2 regions of the Klebsiella variicola genome follow, and region 2 is predicted to be linked to the other one. Evidence: predicted binding sites of a transcription regulator. Region 2 holds the regulator's gene; the other holds the start of a gene.
What was found. Region 2 encodes Fur, which represses iron uptake genes when iron is present. Its sites were predicted from a motif close to ATAATAATGAGAACNACTATCAA; they were not measured.

Region 1: the regulator Fur is predicted to act here: its motif matches at 5,849-5,871, upstream of feoA (ferrous iron transporter A).

Annotation. Positions count from the first base shown of each region.
Region 1 covers NZ_CP010523.2:372,404-380,499, reverse strand. Annotated here, with positions in the region: gene pckA (phosphoenolpyruvate carboxykinase (ATP)) at 1-277, shown strand, start outside; gene envZ (two-component system sensor histidine kinase EnvZ) at 355-1,710, opposite strand; gene ompR (osmolarity response regulator transcription factor OmpR) at 1,707-2,426, opposite strand; gene greB (transcription elongation factor GreB) at 2,654-3,127, shown strand; gene SP68_RS01670 (Tex family protein) at 3,228-5,558, shown strand; gene feoA (ferrous iron transporter A) at 5,978-6,205, shown strand; gene feoB (Fe(2+) transporter permease subunit FeoB) at 6,234-8,096, shown strand, end outside.
Region 2 covers NZ_CP010523.2:3,902,458-3,910,553, reverse strand. Annotated here, with positions in the region: gene SP68_RS18355 (ChiQ/YbfN family lipoprotein) at 1-246, shown strand, start outside; gene tcuC (MFS transporter) at 298-1,593, opposite strand; gene tcuB (tricarballylate utilization 4Fe-4S protein TcuB) at 1,649-2,788, opposite strand; gene tcuA (FAD-dependent tricarballylate dehydrogenase TcuA) at 2,775-4,178, opposite strand; gene tcuR (tricarballylate utilization LysR family transcriptional regulator TcuR) at 4,276-5,202, opposite strand; gene fur (ferric iron uptake transcriptional regulator) at 5,330-5,782, opposite strand; gene fldA (flavodoxin FldA) at 6,074-6,604, opposite strand; gene ybfE (LexA regulated protein) at 6,756-7,049, opposite strand; gene ybfF (esterase) at 7,183-7,956, opposite strand.

The DNA of each region.
Region 1 (8,096 bases), 2.0 Mb from region 2:
TATCTCGATTAAAGATACCCGCGCCATCATCGACGCCATCCTCAATGGCTCGCTGGACAACGCGGAGACCTTTACCCTGCCGATGTTTAACCTGCAGATCCCAACGGCGCTCCCGGGTGTGGATACCCAGATCCTCGATCCGCGCAGCACCTATGGTTCCCCGGAGCAGTGGCAGGAAAAAGCCGATCAGCTGGCGAAGCTGTTTATCGAGAACTTTGAGAAGTATACCGATACGCCAGCGGGCGCCGCGCTGGTGGCGGCAGGGCCGCAGCGCTAACGGGCGTAGAGGTGAAAAAGCCGGGCTTGCCCGGCTTTTTGTTGTGCAACGTCCTGATTAGCCAACCTCGGCCGCACTCAGCTCTCTTTGGTGGGTTTCATCGGCGCCAGCATCCGGTGCACCGGCAGCCAGGCGCGGATCAGTAATCCGCCGCGTTCGCTGGAGCCAATCTCCAGCCGGCCGTTGTGATTGTCGATAATACGCTGAACAATCGCCAGCCCCAGCCCGGTGCCGCTGGTACTGCGGGCGCTATCGCCGCGTACAAACGGCTGGAACAGATGTTCGCGCTGCTCAGGTTTGATCCCCGGCCCGTCATCTTCCACCTGGAACCAGGCCCGACTCGCTTCGCTGCCGCTGCTGACCTTGATCCAGCCATTGCCGTAGCGGGCCGCATTCACCACCATATTCGCCAGCGCACGCTTGATAGACAGGGGATGCATGCGTACCGGGATTTCACCGGCCTGCAGGGCAGTGGCGATCTCACGTTCATAGCCGCTCTCTGCGGCGATCACTTCCCCCAGCACCGCATTGAGGTCCGCCAGCTCCATCGGCATCTCCTGCCCGGTGCGCAGATAATCGATAAACTGCTCGATGATGGCGTTGCACTCTTCGATATCTTTGTTAATCGACTCCGCGAGATACCCGTCCTGCTCGCCCATCATCTCGGTGGCCAGACGAATGCGCGTCAGCGGAGTACGTAAATCGTGGCTGACCCCGGCCATCAGCAACGTACGGTCGTCAGCCAGCTGCTTCACGCCCGCGGCCATATGGTTAAAGGCGCGGGTCACCGAACGCACCTCAGAGGCGCCGTACTCTCGCAGCGGCGGCGGGATAATACCGCGCCCGACCTGCAGCGCCGCGTGTTCGAGATCTACCAGCGGACGGTTCTGAATACGGATAAACAGCCAGGCGCCGCCTATCGCCAACAGCATGATCGCCAGGGTATAGCGGAACAGCGGCGAGAAGTCGCCCTGATGGATCTCGGTCAGCGGTACCCGCACCCAGATATTGGGCGACAGCCAGGTCTTCAGCCACACCACGGGGGAGCTTTTATTGACCTCCACCCGCACCTCAGTGGGGCCGCCGAGCTGATGCGCCATCTGCTGGCTTAAGAATTCATAATGCTGCGCCCAGCGCAGCCCTGCGTCTTCCGCCGCTTCATTAGAATAGAGCGAAATCCCCAGCTCACGATAAATTTCACGACGAAACGCCGGGGGCACCACCAGCTGGGTGCCATCCTCCAACTGCAGTTTGTCGGTCATCAGCATACGGACTTCGTAGGCCAATACTTTATTAAACTGCTGGAGACTCGGCAGGATCGCGAAATTCAGTACCACCAGATAGGTCGTCACCAGGCTGACGAACAGCAAGGTGACGATCAGGAGCAGCGTGCGAGCAAAGGAGCTGCGCGGCGAAAAGCGCACGCGTTTCATGCCTTAGAGCCGTCCGGGACGAAGACGTAGCCCAGACCCCAGACGGTCTGGATATAGCGCGGATGCGCCGGATCCTCTTCCACCATGCGGCGCAGGCGGGAGATCTGAACGTCGATGGAGCGCTCCATCGCAGAATATTCGCGCCCGCGGGCGAGGTTCATCAGCTTATCGCGCGACAGCGGTTCGCGAGGATGACTCACCAGCGCCTTCAGGACCGCAAATTCGCCGCTGGTCAACGGCATCGGCTCGTCTTCACGGAACATCTCGCGGGTGCCCAGGTTCAGTTTGAATTTACCAAAGGCGATAACCGCCTCTTCCTGCGATGGCGCGCCCGGCAGTTCATTCGCCTGACGACGCAGCACCGCCCGAATACGGGCCAGCAGTTCACGCGGGTTAAACGGCTTCGGAATGTAGTCGTCAGCCCCGATTTCCAGGCCAACGATCCGGTCAACCTCTTCACCTTTCGCCGTCACCATAATGATCGGCATCGGGTTGCTCTGACTGCGCAGACGACGGCAAATCGAGAGACCATCTTCCCCAGGCAGCATCAGATCCAGCACCATCAGGTGGAAGGATTCACGGGTTAACAGACGATCCATCTGTTCGGCGTTCGCCACGCTACGAACCTGGAAGCCCTGCTCGGTCAGATAACGTTCGAGCAGCGCACGCAGGCGCATGTCGTCATCCACAACCAGAATCTTATAATTCTCTTGCATTGTTTGTACTCCCAAAGGTTCACTGCAATAGTCAGTGCGTATTCTCAAAAAAGCCCGGCGCGCTCACCAGCTAAATCTGGTATATATTCCAGGCTAAATTGTTACAAAGCATATTTAACAGCAGGTTAAGTATACATTTAATCATAAGACACAGTATTTATCCTGTCGGTATTATTACGCGCTACAAATTGTGCGCAACGACAGACTGTCAGAAGGTTGAACTCACGATGAAAACGCCGCTGATCACCCGCGAGGGATATGAAAAACTGAAGCAGGAAATGGACTACCTGTGGCGCCAGGAGCGCCCGGAAGTGACCAAAAAGGTGACCTGGGCCGCCAGCCTTGGCGACCGCAGCGAGAACGCGGACTACCAGTACAACAAAAAGCGCCTGCGGGAGATCGATCGCCGGGTCCGCTATCTGACCAAATGTCTGGAACAGTTAAAGATCGTCGATTATTCCCCACAGCAGGAAGGCAAAGTCTTCTTCGGCGCCTGGGTAGAGATCGAAAACGACGAGGGTGACACCAAACGCTTTCGCATCGTCGGCTACGATGAGATTTTTGGCCGCAAAGACTACATCTCCATCGACTCGCCAATGGCGCGCGCCTTATTGAAAAAAGAGGTCGGCGATCTGGCTATCGTTAACACGCCGGCGGGCGAAGCCAGCTGGTATGTCAACGAGATCGAATACGTAAAATAGACAAGAACTTTCCGAGAGACACCGGGCGCGACTGGCATTTTCAGCCGTCAGTCCGTATAACTAGTCCCTGATTTTTGACCCTAAAGATGAATTAAAAGCCATGATGAATGATTCGCTCTGCCGCATTATTGCGGGTGAACTTCAGGCCAGAGCCGAACAGGTAGAAGCTGCCGTTCGCCTGCTTGATGAAGGGAACACCGTGCCGTTTATTGCACGTTATCGTAAAGAAGTCACCGGCGGTCTGGATGACACGCAGCTGCGTAATCTGGAAACTCGCCTTGGCTATCTGCGCGAACTGGAAGACCGTCGTCAGGCGATCCTCAAATCCATCGCTGAACAGGGCAAACTGACCGACGCGCTGGAAAAAGCCATCACCACCACGCTCAGCAAAACCGAACTGGAAGACCTCTACCTGCCGTACAAGCCGAAGCGCCGTACCCGCGGGCAGATCGCCATCGAAGCCGGGCTGGAGCCGCTGGCTGACCTGCTGTGGAACGAACCGGCCCACGATCCGGAAGCGGAAGCCGCAAAATATATTAACGCTGACAACGGCATCGCCGACAGCAAAGCGGCCCTGGACGGCGCGCGCTATATTCTGATGGAGCGGTTTGCCGAAGACGCCGCGCTGCTGGCGAAGGTCCGCGACTATCTGTGGAAAAACGCCCACCTGGTCTCCACCGTCGTCAGCGGCAAAGAAGAGGAAGGCGCCAAATTCCGCGACTACTTCGATCACCATGAACCGATCGCCACCGTGCCGTCGCATCGCGCGCTGGCGATGTTCCGCGGTCGCAACGAAGGCGTGCTGCAGCTCTCTTTAAACGCCGATCCGCAGTTTGACGAGCCGCCGAAAGAGAGCCACGGCGAGCAAATTATTATCGACCACCTTGGCCTGCGCCTGAATAACGCCCCGGCGGACAGCTGGCGTAAAGGTGTCGTCAGCTGGACCTGGCGTATCAAAGTGCTGATGCACCTCGAAACCGAGCTGATGGGCACCGTGCGCGAGCGCGCGGAGGACGAAGCCATCAACGTCTTCGCCCGTAACCTGCACGACCTCCTGATGGCCGCGCCCGCCGGGCTGCGCGCCACCATGGGACTCGATCCGGGCCTGCGCACCGGGGTGAAAGTGGCCGTCGTCGACGCCACCGGTAAACTGGTCGCCACCGATACCATCTATCCCCATACCGGCCAGGCCGCCAAAGCGGCCGTCGTCGTCGCCGCGCTGTGTGAAAAGTACAATGTTGAGCTGGTGGCCATCGGCAATGGTACCGCCTCGCGTGAAACCGAGCGTTTCTTCCTCGACGTGCAGAAGCAGTTCCCGAAAGTCACCGCCCAGAAGGTGATCGTCAGCGAAGCCGGGGCTTCCGTTTACTCCGCCTCCGAGCTGGCGGCCCAGGAGTTCCCGGACCTCGACGTGTCGCTGCGCGGCGCGGTCTCCATCGCCCGCCGTCTGCAGGATCCCCTGGCCGAGCTGGTGAAAATCGACCCGAAATCGATTGGCGTCGGCCAGTATCAGCACGATGTCAGCCAGACCCAGCTGGCGCGTAAGCTGGACGCGGTGGTGGAAGACTGCGTGAACGCCGTCGGCGTTGACCTGAACACCGCCTCCGTTCCGCTGCTGACCCGCGTCGCCGGCCTGACCCGCATGATGGCGCAGAACATCGTTGCCTGGCGCGACGAGAACGGCCAGTTCCAGAATCGCCAGCAGTTGCTGAAGGTCAGCCGTCTGGGGCCGAAAGCCTTTGAACAGTGCGCCGGCTTCCTGCGTATCAACCACGGCGACAACCCGCTGGATGCCTCCACCGTGCACCCGGAAGCCTATCCGGTGGTCGAGCGCATTCTGGCGGCCACCCAGCAGGCGCTGAAAGATCTGATGGGCAACAGCAGCGAACTGCGTCATCTGAAGGCTGCGGATTTCACCGATGAGAAGTTCGGCGTTCCGACCGTCACCGACATTATCAAAGAGCTGGAAAAACCAGGCCGCGATCCGCGTCCGGAGTTTAAGACGGCGAAGTTCGCCGACGGCGTAGAGACCATGAACGATCTACTGCCGGGGATGATCCTGGAAGGCGCCGTCACCAACGTCACCAATTTCGGCGCGTTTGTCGATATCGGCGTCCACCAGGATGGACTGGTACACATTTCGTCGCTTTCTGACCGGTTTGTTGAAGATCCGCACACCGTGGTGAAAGCGGGCGACATCGTGAAGGTCAAAGTCATGGAAGTCGATCTGCCGCGTAAACGTATCGCTCTGACCATGCGTCTCGACGAGCAGCCAGGCGACAGCAACGCCCGCCGCGGCGGCGGTCAGGATCGCCCCCAGGGTAACCGCCCGGCCGCGAAGGCCGCCAAACCCCGCGGTCGCGAGGCACAGCCTGCCGGTAACAGCGCAATGATGGATGCCCTCGCTGCGGCGATGGGTAAAAAACGCTAATCTCTCCCTGCCCCTTTTCAGGGGCAGTTTTCATTTTTCATCCCCTGGCGATACGGCCGCCATTACGCGCAAAACGGGTTCAGTCATTTCTGATAACCTGCATTAATTCCGTTAAGGAAAGGTCGCGAAATTATTATTTTCATTTCGTTAACTTAAGAAACCTTAATTAAACATTAGATCGCCGAAATAATATTTTGCGCTATTTGATCACCGACTGGATTTTGCGGCATATCAATAAAAAGGTGATTTTCGCTATAAAAATAGCGCGAAGCGCATCATATGTATTGATGATAAAAACCATTCTCATTATCATCACTTTCAGAACGTTTTTTCCTTTTTCGTTGGCTACGGTCCCCGGCGCAGCTGCCTCCAGGCGTCCGGAAAATTCTTCTTCGGTTAGCGATAGACAAGTAGGCCCTATGCAATTCACACCTGATAGTGCGTGGAAAATTACCGGATTCTCCCGCGATATTAGCCCAGCATACCGTCAGAAATTACTCTCCCTCGGCATGCTGCCCGGTTCCTCATTTCATGTGGTTCGCGTAGCGCCACTCGGCGATCCTGTTCATATTGAAACCCGACGCGTCAGTCTGGTATTACGCAAAAAAGATCTCGCCTTAATCGAACTGGAAGCGGTTGCACAATAACGGCTGGCCCGGCACAAGAGTCTGAAATATGAAAAAATTAACCGTTGGTTTAATTGGTAATCCTAATTCTGGCAAGACCACCTTATTTAATCAGCTGACCGGTGCCCGCCAGCGCGTAGGCAACTGGGCCGGGGTCACCGTTGAGCGTAAAGAAGGCGTTTTCGCCACCACTGACCATCAGGTCACGCTGGTCGACCTCCCGGGGACCTACTCCCTGACCACCATCTCTTCGCAGACCTCGCTGGACGAGCAGATTGCCTGCCACTACATCCTGAGCGGCGACGCCGACATGCTGATTAACGTGGTTGATGCCTCCAACCTTGAGCGAAACCTCTATCTGACGCTGCAGCTGCTCGAGCTGGGGATCCCCTGCGTCGTCGCGCTGAACATGCTGGATATCGCCGAAAAGCAGCAGGTGCGTATCGATATCGACGCCCTCGCCGCCCGTCTCGGCTGCCCGGTCATTCCGCTGGTCTCAACCCGCGGACGCGGAATCGAAGCGCTGAAGATTGCCCTCGACCGTCATCAGGCGAACAGCGATATTGAGCTGGTTCACTATCCGCAGCCGCTGCTGCGCGAAGCTGACCTGCTGGCGCAGCAAATGTCAGCGCAGATCCCGACCCGGCAGCGGCGCTGGCTGGGTCTGCAGATGCTGGAGGGCGATATCTACAGCCGGGCCTATGCCGGCGACGCCGCCGATAAACTGGATATTGCTCTGGCGAATCTCAGCGACGAGATCGACGACCCGGCGTTGCATATCGCAGACGCGCGCTATCAGACCATCGCCGCCGTTTGCGACGCCGTCAGCAACACCCTGACCGCCGAGCCAAGCCGCTTCACCGCGGCAATGGACAAAGTGATCCTTAACCGCTTCCTCGGGTTACCGATTTTTCTCTTTGTCATGTACCTGATGTTCCTGCTGGCGATCAACATCGGCGGCGCGCTGCAGCCGATTTTTGATGCCGGCTCGGTCGCGGTCTTTATTCACGGTATTCAATGGCTGGGCTACACCCTGCACTTCCCGGACTGGCTGACCGTGTTCCTCGCCCAGGGGATCGGCGGCGGTATCAACACCGTGCTGCCGCTGGTGCCGCAGATCGGCATGATGTATCTGTTCCTCTCCTTCCTCGAGGACTCCGGCTACATGGCTCGCGCCGCCTTTGTCATGGACCGCCTGATGCAAGCCCTCGGCCTGCCGGGGAAATCCTTTGTCCCGTTGATTGTCGGTTTCGGCTGCAACGTGCCGTCGGTGATGGGCGCCCGCACCCTTGACGCACCGCGCGAGCGTCTGATGACCATTATGATGGCGCCGTTTATGTCCTGCGGCGCGCGGCTGGCGATCTTCGCCGTCTTCGCGGCCGCGTTCTTTGGTCAGAACGGTGCGCTGGCGGTCTTCTCGCTCTACGTGCTGGGCATTGTGATGGCCATTCTCACCGGCCTGATGCTGAAGCACACCATTATGCGTGGCGAAGCCTCGCCGTTCGTGATGGAGCTGCCGGTGTACCACGTCCCGCACATCAAGAGCCTGATTATCCAGACCTGGCAGCGCCTGAAAGGCTTTGTGCTGCGCGCCGGGAAGGTGATCGTCATTGTCAGCATCTTCCTCAGCGCGCTGAACAGCTTCTCGCTGAGCGGTAAGGTCGTCGACAACATCAACGACTCCGCGCTGGCCTCGGTGAGCCGGGTCATTACGCCGGTGTTTAAACCGATCGGCGTGCATGAAGATAACTGGCAGGCCACCGTCGGCCTGTTTACCGGCGCGATGGCGAAGGAGGTGGTGGTCGGTACGCTGAACACCCTCTATACCGCCGAAGATATCCAGAATGAGGAATTCAATCCGCAGACCTTCAGCCTCGGCGAAGAACTGCTCGCCGCCGTCGACGAAACATGG
Region 2 (8,096 bases):
AAAGATGCCTATAGCGCCTGTATTAATACGGCGGAGGGGAATCCGGACAAGATTGAAGCCTGTCAGAGCGTACTGAATGTACTGAAAGAGGATAAACGGCACCAGCAATTTGCCAATCAGGAGAGCGTTCGCGTCCTGGATTACCAACAGTGTATTCAGGCCACCCGCACCGGCAACGATCAGGCGGTGAAAGCGCGCTGCGACCAGATCTGGAAGGAGATCCGCAGCAATAATACGACCCATTAAATCAGACGTTAGCGGCAAACGGGCGGAGCATACCTCCGCCCGTTTGTTTTTTTAGCGCTGACTCTCCGCCGGCTGATAGCCTCGGCTCAGCCGCACGAACAGCAGCGCGGTGGCAATGAACCCGCACAGCGCGGCGCACATTAGCCACCAGCCCGGCGCGCTTTTATCGCCGGTGAGCTCGACCAGGGCGGTAGAGATAGCCGGCGTCAGGCCGCCGAAAATGGCAGTAGCGAGACTAAAGGCCAGAGAGAATCCCACAGTGCGGACGTACACCGGCATCACTTCGGTGAGCGCCGCCACCATCGCGCCGTTATACATGCCAAAGAAGAACGAGAACCACAGCAGGACCAGTGTCATACGGGTGAAATCGGGCGCGGCGGTGAGCCAGTGCATCACCGGCCAGGTGGTGAGCAGCGCCAGCAGGGTAATGCCCATCAGCACCGGACGACGACCGATCCGATCAGAGATCGCCCCGCCAATCGGTAACCAGATAAAGTTGGAGATGCCCACCAGCATGGTCACCAGCAGGCTGTCGCGAGCGCTGAGGTGCAGCACCGCTCTGCCGTAGGTCGGCGTATAGACGGTGATAAAATAAAAGGTGGTGGTGGTCATCGCCACCAGCAACGTCCCGGCGGTAATAATGCGCCAGTTCCTGGCGATAGTGGTCAGGATCTCTTTAGTATCCGGGCGATGTTTACGCTGCAGGAACTCCTCAGTCTCCTGCAGCGAGCGGCGCAGCACGAAAATCAGCGGAATAATCAGGCAGCCAATGAAGAAAGGGATGCGCCAGCCCCAGTCGGCGATCTCCTCATGCTCAAGCGTGGCGTTCAGCGCATAGCCAATCAACGCCGCCATGACGATAGCCACCTGCTGGCTGGCGGACTGCCAGCTGGTATAGAAGCCTTTATTGCCCGGCGTGGCGATTTCCGACAGATAGACCGACACCCCGCCAAGCTCGACGCCCGCGGAAAACCCCTGCAGCAAGCGGCCCACTAACACGAGGATCGGCGCCAGCACGCCGATGGTCTGATAGCCAGGTACCAGGGCGATGAGTAGCGTCCCGCAGCCCATGATCGCCAGGGTGACCATCAGCCCTTTGCGGCGCCCGATTCTGTCGATATAGGCGCCGAGGACCACCGCGCCGATGGGGCGCATCAGGAAGCCCGAACCAAACACCGCAAAGGTCAGCATCAGCGCTGCGAACTCGCTCTCCGCCGGAAAGAAGGTGCGGGCGATATAGGTCGCATAAAAGCCAAACAGGAAAAAGTCGAACTGTTCGAGAAAATTACCGCTGGTCACGCGGAGGATAGCGCCGACGGTGCCGGCGCGCGTGGATTGTTGCGTCATAGGGTGTGCTCTCCATTGTCTTTATCTTGTTTTTATAGAGGTAAGAGGGAGCGGGTTAGTCGCCTGCGACTGCCGCCTGTTTTCCGCGCCGCTTCTCAATTGCCCACTTGAGTAGCGCCGCACAGCGATAAAATCCGTGGGCAAATTTTCCGTAGGGAAGGGTTAAGAACAGGGCCATTACCACCCCGAGGTGAACAGCGAGCAAAATACCCATCCATGAGGTATCCCGTCCCGCCAGCAGCGCCAGGCCGGTGAAGCTGGTCAGCAGCAGTAGCAGGATAAAGCCGCGGTCCATCGGTTTTTGTCGTGCATCGCCGTGCAACGGCGACCGGCGCAGGTTTAGCCACAGCAGGCCAGCTGGCCCCACCAGCAGGCCGATGCCGCCAAGGGTCCCCAGCAGCACCGGGACGCTGAAGAACGGGTAGGGAGCTTCCCGGTCGGCGAAATAGTGATAGCCCGTGGCCACCACGGTGGCGGCGAAGCAGAGCATAAAGCCGTAGAAGGTGAAGTGGTGGAAACGGCGGCGCAGCAGGGTGAAGGCGTCATCGGCTTCGTTGCAGCCTTTGCCATGCCCGCCATCGAGATATTTCAGCGTCAACGCATCCTGTGAGGCCTTGGCGATATCAACCGCGTGCGGCTGGCCCGGGGAGATCTCGCGCCAGAAGCGGATCACCCCGGTCATCAGCAAGCCAAAGGCCAGCACGAAGACCGAGCCAAACATCCACGCCAGCAGGTTATGCGGGAATATCTGATAGAAATCGCCCGCCAGCGGCGGATGAAGCAGCGAGCCTTTGAGCCCCATCGCCAGCAGCAGAAAGAAAATCAGTCCGCCGACCAGCGCCAGTACGGTGGTCACACCAGCCCGGCGGTACAGGCTGCCAAAGGCGGCGGGCTGGGCGTAATGCTGATAAGTTTCCAGCCGAACTTCGGCCATCGCCTTCGGCACGTTAATCGCGAATTCGTGCGGCGGCGCGTACTGACAGGCGTGCAGGCAGGCGCCGCAGTTATGACACAGGTTAGCCAGATAGTTAATATCTGCTTTGCCAAAGGCCAGGCGCTGGGTCATCGCCGGGAATACGGCGCAAAACCCTTCGCAGTAGCGGCAGGCGTTACATACCTGCATCACCCTTTCCACTTCCGCCTCCGGCTCGGTGATGATCTGCGCCTCAATGATCAGCTTCTCAAGCGACTTCATGGTGTTTCTCCTGCTGTGCCGCCCGGGCGGCTTGCTGGCCGGCAATGCGGCCGAAGGTGGTGCCGATCGACATCCCGACGCCGGCGGTATAGCCTTTGCCCAGCACGTTGCCGGCCATCATTTCCCCGGCGACAAACAGATTACGGCTGGGTTTGCCGGCGAAGTGGACGGCGGCGGTGTCGTCGACGTAGAGCCCGAGGTAGGTGAAGGTGATCCCCGGACGTAAGGCATAGCCGTAGTAAGGCGGCGTATCGATAGGCCGCGCCCAGTGGGTCTTTGGCGGCGTCAGGCCGGCGGTGGCGCAGTTATCCAGGCGGGTATGATCGAACTGGCCTGGCGCGCAGGCGGCATTATAGTCGGCGATGGTTTGCGTAAAGCGTTCGCTGTCCAGGCCGAGCTGGCGGGCCAGCTCGGGAAGGGTGTTGGCCTGAGCGCCGGGAAAGACGGGCGGCATAAAGTGGCCGATGGCTTTGCTGTCGATGATCGAGTAGCCGATTTGCCCGGGCTGGTGGGCGACCAGCCGGCCCCAGATGGCATAGCGTTTGGGCCAGAAATCTTCTCCTTCATCGTAAAAACGGTCGGCATCGCGGTTGACCACTACCCCCAGCGACACGCAGTCGACGCGGGTACAGATCCCGCCATCGTAGAGCGGCGCCCGGGCGTCAATGGCGACGCAGTGGGACTGCGAGGGATCGCCGATAATATCGGCCCCGGCGTCGATCATAAACTTGAGCAGCACTCCCTGGTTGAAGCGGGTGCCGCGGATGAGAAAGTTATCGGCGGGCCATTCACCGCTGTCATTTTGCCCCCAGGCCTCGCGCAGCCATTCGCGGTTGGATTCAAATCCGCCGGCGGCGAGGACGCAGCTTTTTGCAACAATCCGTTCCTCGCCCGCCAGCGCGGCGACAAATTCGCCGTTGCGCAGCTCGAGAGCCTGCACCGGTGTGTTGTAGCGGATCTGCACCCCCATTTGCTCCGCGCTGCGGTAATAGGCATTGACCAGCGCTTTGCCGCCGCCCATAAAAAAGGCGTTGGTGCGGGCCACGTGCAGGGCGCCGGAGAGCGGTGGCTGAAAGTTCACGCCGTGCTGGCGCATCCAGTCCCGGCATTGTGACGAGGTGCGGATCACCATTCGGGCCAGCGCTTCGTTGGTATTCCCCTCGGTGACGCGCAGCAGATCCTGCCAGTACTCTTCTTCCGGGTAGCTGTCGACCAGCACGTCCTGCGGCGCATCGTGCATACAGCGCAGGTTACGCGTGTGCTGCGAGTTGCCGCCGCGCCACTCCCGCGGCGCCGCCTCCAGCAGCAGCACCGAGGCGCCAGCTTCCCGGGCGGTTAAGGCGGCGCATAGCGCGGCATTGCCGCCGCCAATCACCAGTACATCCACCATTATCGGCTCCCTTACAATTTAATTAATTGTTAAATTTGTAATGGGAATGTAGGTGGTAACAGCGGTGAGGCGCTATGGTGTAATGCTAAAGAGGGGTTTAGTGAGCGTAAAGGGTAGCACCCGGCCAGCGGTCAGACTCCACCAGCTGGCGCATGACTTTGCTGAGTATCACTCGAGCCGCAAGGCCTGCCGGAGTGAGTTCATCATCAGACAGACTGACCAGAAAGTTGGGGCGACTGAGTATCGGGTTGACGACGTCGATCACCCTCAGCGCCTGATGGTCGAGGTGGGAGATGGCGGCCCCGGGCTGCAGGGTGGCCCCCAGTCCGCTGCGCACGGCCTGCATCAGCAGGGCCAGACCGTCAATGTCCGCCACCACCTCAACGCTGAGATGATGCTGCTGGCAAACTGCCTCCAGCCTGCCGCGCAGGCCATGGCCCTGGCTTGGCATAATCAACGGCAGGGAGGTGAGCTGGTCAGGGGAGATGTGGTCCTCCTGCAGGGGGGCCAACAGCGCATGGGTGCCAATCAGGAACAGGCGTTCTTCCAGCACCGGTCTGGCGCTCCAGCGCAGGATCTTTTCCTGCTGGAAAACGATAGCTAAATCGAGCTGGCGGGTGTTGATCATCCGCTCCAGATTACCGGAGAGGCTTTCCACCAAATGCAGGCGCACGTCGGGATAGCTTTCGCGCATCGCATTGATGAACGGGACGCCGAGAACGGAGGCGGTGCTGGGGGCCATGCCGACGCTAACGTGGCCTGACAGGCGCGCCTCGCGGGCGGCGAGGATGGCATCATCGGCATGGCGCAGCGCCAGCTGTGCCTGCGAGTAGAAAGCGAGACCCGCGCTGGTGGGCGTGACCCCGCGGGAGGTCCGCTGCAGCAGGCGAATGGCCAGTTCGTTTTCCAGGCGTGCGATCTGCTGGCTGAGCGCCGAGACGCCGATATTAAGATCAAGCGCGGCGCGCCCCATGCTGCCGGTTTCAACAATGCGCACAAAATAGCGTAGCTGGCGAAGTTCCATATCAACTCTCCGGACAAAACGAGGACGCGGGAAGGTCACCTGTGGGACGAGAGCGGTAAGGGCAGCAGAGGCGCCCATAAAAAAGCCAACCGGCAGGTTGGCTTTTCAGTCTCAGCGAAGCGGGGAATTATTTTTCCACCGCGTCGTGGGCGTGTTCGTCCTCGCGGCAATCACCTTCCGCACAATGACCGTACAGATACAGACTGTGGTTGGTCAGGCGGATGCCGTGGCGGGAGGCAATTTCACGCTGGCGTAATTCGATCGAGTCATCGCTGAATTCGATCACTTTGCCGCAGTCGAGGCAAATCAGGTGATCGTGGTGATGCTGCTGGGTCAGTTCGAAAACGGATTTACCGCCTTCAAAATTATGACGAGTCACGATACCGGCATCATCAAACTGGTTGAGTACGCGGTAAACGGTCGCCAGACCGATCTCTTCGCCCATGTCGATCAGGCGTTTATATAAGTCTTCCGCACTGACATGATGGTTATCCGGTTCCTGCAGCACTTCAAGGATTTTCAGTCGAGGAAGTGTGACTTTCAGGCCAGCCTTCTTTAATGCGGTATTGTTGTCAGTCATGCGGAATCTGTCCTGTTGCTAAACGATCTACTTCCTTCAACGGAAGTCATACAGAAATTAACCCGACGTAATGCGTCTCATTATAGAACTGCCACTGGTAAATGAAAACTGCAAGCATCAGGCCTGGTTTGCTGTCAAAAACGAGGCACCAGCTACAAACTGCGTCACGTGCCTCGTAGAATCAGTGGACATTGTACAGATATGTGATTAAAAGTTAAAAACTTGTAGCTATTAGTTTGATTGCTTTTGTCTATTAATGCGACGCAACTCAATGATTGCGCCGCTTAATCATCAGGCGTTTTTGATTTCTTCGAGGTGCAGCTCTTCGGCAACCTGCTTCACCCATTTCTCAACGCGCTCGTTGGTCAGCTCCGGCTGGCGGTCTTCATCAATGGCGAGGCCGACGAAGTGGTCGTCATCCGCCAGGCCTTTGGAGGCCTCAAAATGATACCCGGCTGTCGGCCAGTGACCGACGATGGTCGCGCCGCGCGGCTCAATGATGTCGCGGATGGTGCCCAGCGCGTCACAGAAGTATTCTGCGTAGTCTTCCTGGTCGCCACAGCCGAACAGCGCCACCAGTTTACCATTGAAGTCGATCTCTTCCAGCGTCGGGAAGAAGTCGTCCCAGTCACACTGCGCTTCGCCGTAGTACCAGGTCGGGATACCGAGCAGCAGAATGTCGTGGGCTTCCAGGTCTTCTTTGCTGCTTTTGGCAATGTCGTGAACATCAGCAACATCTTTACCAAGCTGCTTTTGAATCATTTTTGCAATATTTTCGGTGTTGCCGGTGTCGCTGCCAAAAAAGATGCCGATGATTGCCATGAGTAAAATAACCTCTTGAAACTTAAATGATGTGGTAGGGACGCGATGCCCATAGATAACGGCAATCATAGCAGAACAGGCAAGGGCGCGGAAACAGCAATCACGCCCGACTGCACACTCTGCTACACGAATGCGGATTTTTCGCGGAAAGTTAGACTTTTCCCTGGCTGTGCAGGGCGCGCAATTGGGTCATCAGCATCTCTTCAATGAGATCGCTACGGCTCATATTACGCGCTTCCGCCAGTTCATTGAGCGCATCGACCGCGTCGGCGTTGAGTTTTAACTCGACGCGCTTCAGCCCGCGAACCTTATCGCGTTTCAGCTGGTTACGTTTGTTGATGCGCAGTTGTTCATCGCGCGACAGCGGATTGGTTTTCGGTCTTCCCGGGCGACGCTCGTTTGCGAACAAATCTAATGTCGTACGGTCCGTTTGTTCTTTTGCCATGATTCTGAGTGACTTCGGGGAAACAAGCTGCCGGGCTCTAGCCGGCGCAGATAGCGCGCCATCATACATCAGGCGAACGGCTGCGCCAACGACCGCGGGCATTCTGCGGCGCGGTCGGGCATATTTTAGCCAATCAGGCGGCGATGCTCGTCAGATAGCGGCGGATGGCGCGTAACACCGCCTCGGGTTTCTCGGCATGCACCCAGTGTCCGGCGCCAGCGATGACGTGCGCCCGGGCCTGCGGGAACTGCGCCAGCAGCGCGTCGCGGTAGGCGTCGGTCACATAGGGCGAGTTGCCGCCGGGAATAAACTGCGTCGGGTGCGGCCAGGCCGGAATGGTTTCCCAGCCGACGATATGCGGGTACTGGTCCCACAGCACCGGCACGTTAAAGCGCCATTCGCCGTCGACAAAAGATTTCAGCAGGAACTGAATCACGCCCTCTTCCCGCAGATGCTCACGCATCACCTGCGCCGCCTGCTGGCGGCTGCTGGCGGAGGATTCGCTGACGGCGCGGATAGCGGCGAAGATCTCATCATGGCGGCGCACATGATAATCCACCGGCGCGATATCGATCGCCACCAGTCCGCTGATGCGTTCCGGCGCCAGGGCGGTCAACGCCATCACCGCTTTCCCGCCCATCGAATGGCCGATAAAGGTGGCGCGCTCGATCTGGTGCGCGTCGAGCGTATCAAGCAGATCCTGCGCCATGGCGGGGTAGGTCATCTCTGGCGATCGCGGCGACAAACCGTGGTTGCGCATATCGACCTGCACAATATCGTGGTCGGCGATCAGGTCGCGGGCGAGGATGCCCAGGTTGTCCAGGCTGCCAAACAGACCGTGGACCAGCACGATCGGGGAGTGGTTGTGCGGATTCTGTGCAGATTGCGCTCGGCTATTTAATTTCATGGCAAAGTTCTTTTTTTCGCTCCGTCGGGTTAGGGTATTATGTTGGACATTCTGCCATCCGGCTGCAAGACCCAGAAGTTTTCTGAGTTTTACCGCCATCCTGGTTTGACGCTATCCGCGGTTGGGATTTGTACTTATAA